3 regions of the Pantoea sp. Lij88 genome follow, and region 2 is predicted to be linked to each of the others. Evidence: predicted binding sites of a transcription regulator. Region 2 holds the regulator's gene; each other region holds the start of a gene.
What was found. The regulator PhoB, encoded in region 2, activates phosphate uptake and scavenging genes when phosphate is short. The targets are predictions, from matches to a motif close to CTGTCATAAAACTGNCNNAT.
Positions count from the first base shown of each region.

Region 1: pstS (phosphate ABC transporter substrate-binding protein PstS) is a predicted target of PhoB. The motif match lies at 1,309-1,328, and genes of this name have one in related genera.
Region 3: pitA (inorganic phosphate transporter PitA) is a predicted target of PhoB. The motif match lies at 1,357-1,376, and genes of this name have one in related genera.

Region 1 covers NZ_CP118269.1:44,399-46,671, forward strand. Annotated here, with positions in the region: gene pstC (phosphate ABC transporter permease PstC) at 1-73, opposite strand, end outside; gene pstS (phosphate ABC transporter substrate-binding protein PstS) at 160-1,203, opposite strand; gene glmS (glutamine--fructose-6-phosphate transaminase (isomerizing)) at 1,369-2,273, opposite strand, start outside.
Region 2 covers NZ_CP118269.1:3,079,401-3,081,673, forward strand. Annotated here, with positions in the region: gene phoR (phosphate regulon sensor histidine kinase PhoR) at 1-860, opposite strand, end outside; gene phoB (phosphate response regulator transcription factor PhoB) at 875-1,564, opposite strand; gene sbcD (exonuclease subunit SbcD) at 1,762-2,273, shown strand, end outside.
Region 3 covers NZ_CP118269.1:283,732-286,004, forward strand. Annotated here, with positions in the region: gene pitA (inorganic phosphate transporter PitA) at 1-1,205, opposite strand, end outside; gene PU624_RS05170 (BaiN/RdsA family NAD(P)/FAD-dependent oxidoreductase) at 1,449-2,273, shown strand, end outside.

The sequences.
Region 1 (2,273 bases), 910 kb from region 2:
GCCTGACCAGCGCGCCAAAAATCCTGTCACCTTGTTTACCTGGGGCTTTGAATGCCGGCTTCGTTGCAGCCATAGAAGTCTCAGTCTTCAGAAGTTATCAGGGCGGCATGAGCCGCCCGTTGGGTCTGACCGGACCGCTGTCCGGTCAGGGTCGGTCAATTACTGATAAAGCGCTTTACCAGAACTGTCTTTGATGTTGGCTTTCCAGGCGGCGCGAATCTGCTCGGTCACGCTCTCTGGCAGCGCAGCATAATCCAGCGCCGTGGCCGTTTTGCTGCCTTTCTTATAAGCCCAGTCGAAGAACTTCAGCACTTCAGCGCCTTTGGCCGCATTTGCCTGATCTTTGTAGATCAGGATGAAGGTGGTTGAGGAGATTGGCCAGGCATCCGCGCCCTTCTGGAAGGTCAGATCCTGTGCGAACGATTTGCTCCAGTCCGCGCCTTTCGCGGCATTACTGAAGCTGGTCTCGCTTGGAGCGACCGCTTTGCCATCGGCATCAACCAGTTTGGTGTAGGTCAGGTTGTTCTGTTTGGCGTAGGCATATTCCACGTAGCCGATGGAACCTGGCAGACGCTGAACAAACGCGGCGACGCCGTCGTTGCCTTTACCGCCCAGACCCACTGGCCAGTTAACGGTGTTGCCTTTACCAATTTTGCTGTTCCAGTCCGGGTTCACTTTGGCCAGATAGCTGGTGAAGACGAACGAGGTGCCTGAACCATCCGCGCGACGTACTACGTTGATGTTGGTTTCTGGCAGTTTTACGCCTGGGTTAAGTTTGGCGATCGCCGGGTCGTTCCACTTTTTGATGGTGCCGAGGTAGATATCACCGATGGTTTTGCCATCCAGCGTCAGCTGGCCTGACTTGATGCCCGGCAGGTTTACCGCCAGTACCACGCCACCGATCACGGTAGGGAACTGGAACAGGCCATTTTTCTGCAGATCTTCATCTTTCATTGGCGCATCGGACGCACCGAAATCAACGGTTTTGGCGATGATCTGTTTAACGCCGCCAGAGGAACCGATGCCCTGGTAGTTAATTTTGCTACCGGTGGCTTGCTGATATTCTGCTGCCCACTTGGCATAAACCGGCGCCGGGAACGTCCCGCCTGCGCCAGTCAGATCGGTGGCCGCAAAAGCAGATACCGCGCTTACGGCGAAGGTGGTGGCGAGGATTCGGGCTACGGTGCTACGCATCAGTGTCATGTTCCCTCCAGGGGAGAAAAGTCAGGCTAGGGGCCGTTTTAGTAAGAGTCTGTGATTGCTGCAGGAGGGAAAATAGGACAGTTTGATGACAGTGAAATGTACGAAATATGACAGTTATATGACAGAGGGCCAGAATGAAGTGGGCCCGCGACGGGGCCCACCAGGTTATTCTACGGTAACCGATTTTGCCAGGTTACGAGGCTGATCGACGTCAGTGCCTTTGATCAGGGCAACGTGATAGGAGAGTAGCTGCAACGGCACGGTGTAGAAGATAGGCGCAATCACCTCTTCGACATGCGGCAACGGAATAATCTTCATGCCGTCACTGTCGCTGAAGCCTGCATCCTGATCGGCAAACACATAGAGCAGACCGCCGCGTGCGCGCACCTCTTCGATGTTGGATTTGAGCTTCTCCAGCAGTTCGTTGTTAGGTGCCACCACGATCACCGGCATGTCAGCATCAATCAGCGCCAGCGGACCATGTTTCAGCTCGCCTGCGGCGTAGGCTTCCGCATGAATGTAGGAGATCTCCTTGAGCTTCAGCGCCCCTTCCATGGCAATCGGGTATTGATCGCCACGGCCCAGGAACAGCGCGTGATGCTTGTCAGAGAAGCCTTCTGCCAGATTCTCAATCAGCTTATCCTGCGCCAGCATCTGCTCAATGCGGTTCGGCAACGCCTGCAGGGCATGAACGATCTCATGCTCCTTCCCGGCAGACATGCCTTTCAGACGGCCCAGTTTCGCCACCAGCATCAGCAGCACCGCTAACTGGGTGGTGAACGCTTTGGTAGAGGCGACGCCGATTTCGGTGCCCGCTTTGGTCATCAGTGCCAGGTCAGATTCCCGCACCAGTGACGAACCGGCCACGTTGCAGACCGCCAGCGAGCCCAGGTAGCCCAGCTCTTTAGAGAGACGCAGCGCAGCCAGAGTATCTGCCGTTTCACCCGATTGAGACAGGGTGATCAGCAGGCTGTTTTTGCGTACGGCTGACTTGCGATAGCGGAACTCGGAGGCGATCTCCACATCACAGGGGATATTTGCCAGCGACTCAAACCAGTAGCGTGACACCA
Region 2 (2,273 bases):
AGCAGCTTCAGCATCACCGGCACATCGACCTTCTCTTTCAGATCGATCGCCGGTGCGGCTTCGATGCGCGACAGCGTCAGCAGCTGTTTCACCAGGCTGTCCATGCGGCGGGTCTGCTCCGACATCGTGTGCAGCGCTTTGCTGCGCGAAGGCTCGCTCATCACCGAGTCGTTCATCATCTCCAGATAGCCCTGCAGCACCGTGAGCGGTGTGCGTAACTCATGGCTGACGTTGGCAAAGAAGTTGCGGCGTGCCCCTTCCAGCTGATGCATCTGCGTTACGTCACGCGCCACCAGCAGCCACTGCCCCTCGCTGTAGGGCATGACGCGAAATTCCATATGAAGTTTGTTATTCAGCACCAGCGTCAGCGGCTTGTCGAAATCGCGCTGGCGCAGATAGCGGGAGAACTCCGGATACCGCAGCAAATTGAGGATGTTCTGGCCATTATCTTCCGGCCAGCGCAGACCCAGGTGCTGCTGCGCCAGGCCGTTACACCAGAAAATGGTGCCCTCTTCCGTGGTCAGGATCACCGCATCCGGCAGCGACTCGGCACCGCTGCGGAAACGCTTAATCAGATTACCGAGTTCACGCCGCCGACGCCGGTTGCGCAGCTGCATCTGGTAAAGACCATAAAACAGCGGCTCCCAGCTGGCACGCCCGGTCGGTGGCGTCATGGTGCGGTCGAGCCACAGCCAGTGCGACAGCCGCATCAGATTGTGGAAATGCCATAACAGCACGATGACCACGCTCAGCAGCAGCCACCAGGGCAAGCCGCCAAACAGCAGGCCCAGCAGCGCCGCAGGCAGACAGGCCAGCAGCAGTTCTGTCAGTAATCTCTTCCAGGAGAGGCGTTCCAGCACGGTAAAGGCTCCGTTTAGTAGCGGGCAGAGAAACGATACCCTGTTCCACGGACGGTTTGTACCATGCGATCGTGGCCGGAGACTTCCAGCGCTTTACGTAAACGGCGAATGTGAACATCGACAGTGCGATCTTCCACATATACATTGGTGCCCCAGACGTGGTTCAGCAGCTGTTCGCGGCTGTAAACGCGTTCCGGGTGAGTCATAAAGAAGTGCAGCAGCTTATATTCGGTAGGGCCCATCTCCAGCGGCGTGGTTTCGGACATCACGCGATGTGAGGAGGGATCCAGACTCAGTCCCTGCATCTCAATCACCTCTTCCACTGCCATCGGCGAAATACGGCGCATCACCGCTTTAATCCGCGCCATCAGCTCTTTGGGTGAGAACGGCTTGGTAATGTAATCGTCGGCGCCCACTTCCAGGCCGCGCACCCGATCTTCCTCTTCACCGCGCGCAGTAAGCATCATCACCGGAATATCGCGGGTCATCGCCTCGCGTTTCAGATGTTTGATAAACTGAATGCCGCTGCCACCGGGTAACATCCAGTCCAGTAAAATCAGATCGGGCCAGGGTTCAATCAGCTTGCCAACGGCGCTGTCATAATCTTCCGCCTCGATTGGCTGATAGTCGTTCTGCTCCAGAACAAAACACAACATTTCACGGATGGGGGCTTCATCCTCCACAACCAAAATGCGCTTAGCCATTATTACTCCTGCTGATTATGACGGCTGTCACTGAGATTCGCGGCGCCATTATGCGTCAGATTTGTGACACTTTTATGAAAAACATAACCTGCCTGTAACGCCGTTGGTAATCATTTATGACAGCGCAGCGACAATTTTTTGCTTTGGCGGCAGAGCCAGTATAATCGCCGGGCGAATCACAACGGCAGGGACTCATCATGCGCATCATTCATACTGCGGACTGGCATCTGGGGCAGTTCTTTTACAACAAAAGTCGGGCAGCCGAACATCAGGCGTTTCTCGACTGGCTGTTGATCCAGATTGAACAGCATCAGGTGGATGCGTTGATTATTGCAGGCGATCTGTTTGATACCGGCACGCCGCCCAGCTACGCCCGCGAGATGTTTAACCGCTTTGTGGTGGCGCTGCAGCCCACCGGCTGTCAGCTGATTGTGCTGGCGGGAAACCACGATTCCGTGGCGACGCTGAATGAGTCGCGCGAGCTGCTCGCCTGTCTCAACACCCGGGTGATCGCCACCCCGCAGGAGCAGGAAGATGTGCTGCTGCTCAGCACCCGTCAGGGTGAACCGGGCGCGCTGCTGTGCGCCATTCCCTATCTGCGGCCGCGCGACATCCTGCGCAGCCGGGCAGGTCAGTCGGGACGCGACAAACAGACTTCGCTGCTGGAGGCCATTGCCCATCACTATCAGCAGCGTTTCGCCGCCGCCCA
Region 3 (2,273 bases), 1.1 Mb from region 2:
CCAATCATGGTGCCGATGCCCAGCGCCAGCGCTACGGCCACAATAATCCAGATAGGCGCATACTCGATGGTACCCAGCAGGTCGCTTTTCAGCTTATTGAGGAAGCGTTTGTCATCGGGTGAGGTCTCTTCCAGACGGGCCGCTTTATCGGCGGTATCGGAGATACACAGCAGCAGACGACGCATCTGACCGCGCTGATCAACTGTCAGCTGATCGTAGCTCTGCAGATTATTCAGCAACACCTGCGCACCCTGTACCGCCTGCAATGCGCGCGCGCTGTCACAGTGGAACTCTTTCGGGCTGGCCGCTGGCACTTCTTCCGGCGTTGGCAGCTTAGGCGGTGCCATCTGGATGATGTGGTTCAGCGAGGCGTTGTGCTGCTGGTAATACTGCTCCAGGTGATTGACCGCATCGCGGGTGCGCGTGATGTCATAACCGGAGGCATTCATATTCACCACGAAACCAGCCGGTGCCACGCCAATCAGGACCAGCATGATCAGGCCAATGCCTTTCTGACCGTCATTCGCACCGTGCGAATAGCTCACGCCAATCGCCGAAACAATCAGGGCGATACGGGTCCAGAACGGCGGCTTTTTCTTGCCGTCGATCTTCTCGCGGTCAGCAGGTGTCATATGAATACGCGCACGCTTTTTGGTATTGCTCCAGTAGCGACGCAGAATAAAGATCAGGCCGCCCGCCATCACCAGGCCGACAATCGGCGACAGGATCAGAGAAAGGAAGATGTTCAGGACTTTCGGGATGTTGAGCGCATCAACCACCGAGGTTCCGCTCATCAGGGCGTTGGTCAGACCGATACCGATAATGGCGCCGATCAGCGTATGGGAGCTGGAGGCCGGCAGACCGAGATACCAGGTGCCGAGGTTCCAGATAATCGCCGCCAGCAGCATAGAAAACACCATGGCGAGACCGTGAGCCGATCCAACATTCAACAACAGATCGGTAGGAAGCATATGAACAATGGCGTAAGCGACACTCAATCCACCGAGCAGCACGCCAAGGAAGTTGAATACACCCGCCATCACCACAGCAAGCTGGGCACGCATGGCACGCGTATAGATGACCGTCGCAACTGCGTTGGCCGTGTCGTGGAAACCGTTGATCGCTTCGTAAAACAATACAAACAGCAGGGCAAGAACCAATAACAGGCTAGTACTGAGGTCTAGACCAGCAAACAGATGTAGCATAAACGTTACGCCATTTTTGGAGGACATGAACGCGGCGCATTATCCGCGACAACGTGCTGTATGGGAAAGGAAAATATAGCGCTAATTTAACCTTTCGTCGTAAGGCTTAAGGTTACCCCGGTGAAAAAGAGTTAGATATTAAGCAGATACAATATGACACATTTACGGCAATTTTTTGACGCTGGCGTCTCAGTGAGCAGATCACTACAATCTGCGCCTTTCCAGTTAAGTGAGTGAACCGCAGTGGAACAGTTTGACGTTATCATCATTGGTGCCGGAGCCGCAGGGCTCTTCTGCGCCGCCCAGGCCGGACAGCGGGGACGCCGCGTGTTACTGCTGGATAACGGCAAAAAGCCAGGACGCAAGATTCTGATGTCTGGCGGTGGCCGCTGCAATTTCACCAATCTCTATACGGAACCCGCGGCCTATCTGTCGCACAATCCCCACTTCTGTAAATCGGCGCTGGCGCGTTATACCCAGTGGGATTTTATCGATCTGGTTAATCGCCACGGTATCGCCTGGCATGAGAAAACCCTGGGGCAGCTCTTTTGTGATGACTCTGCCCAGCAGATTGTCGATCTGCTGCTGGCCGAATGTGACAAAGGCAATGTCACGCTGCGACTGCGCAGTGAAGTGCTCAGCGTAGCGCGCGATGAAAGCGGTTATACCCTTCAGCTCAACGGCAGCACGGTTCAGGCGGAGAAGCTGGTCATTGCCAGTGGCGGTCTGTCGATGCCTGGCCTGGGCGCTTCGCCGTTTGGCTATAAAATTGCGGAGCAGTTCGGACTGAGCGTGTTCCCGACGCGCGCGGCGCTGGTGCCGTTTACCCTGCACAAGCCGCTGCTGGAGCAGTTGCAGACGCTGTCAGGCGTCGCGCTGGAGACCACTATCGATGCGCAGGATGGCACCCGCTTCAAAGAGGCGATGCTCTTTACCCACCGTGGTCTCTCCGGCCCGGCGGTATTGCAGATTTCCAGCTACTGGCTGCCGGGTGAGTTCGTCACCATCGATCTCTCGCCCGCCACACCACTTGACGCGTTTCTGGCGGCGCAGCGTGAAGCGCATCCG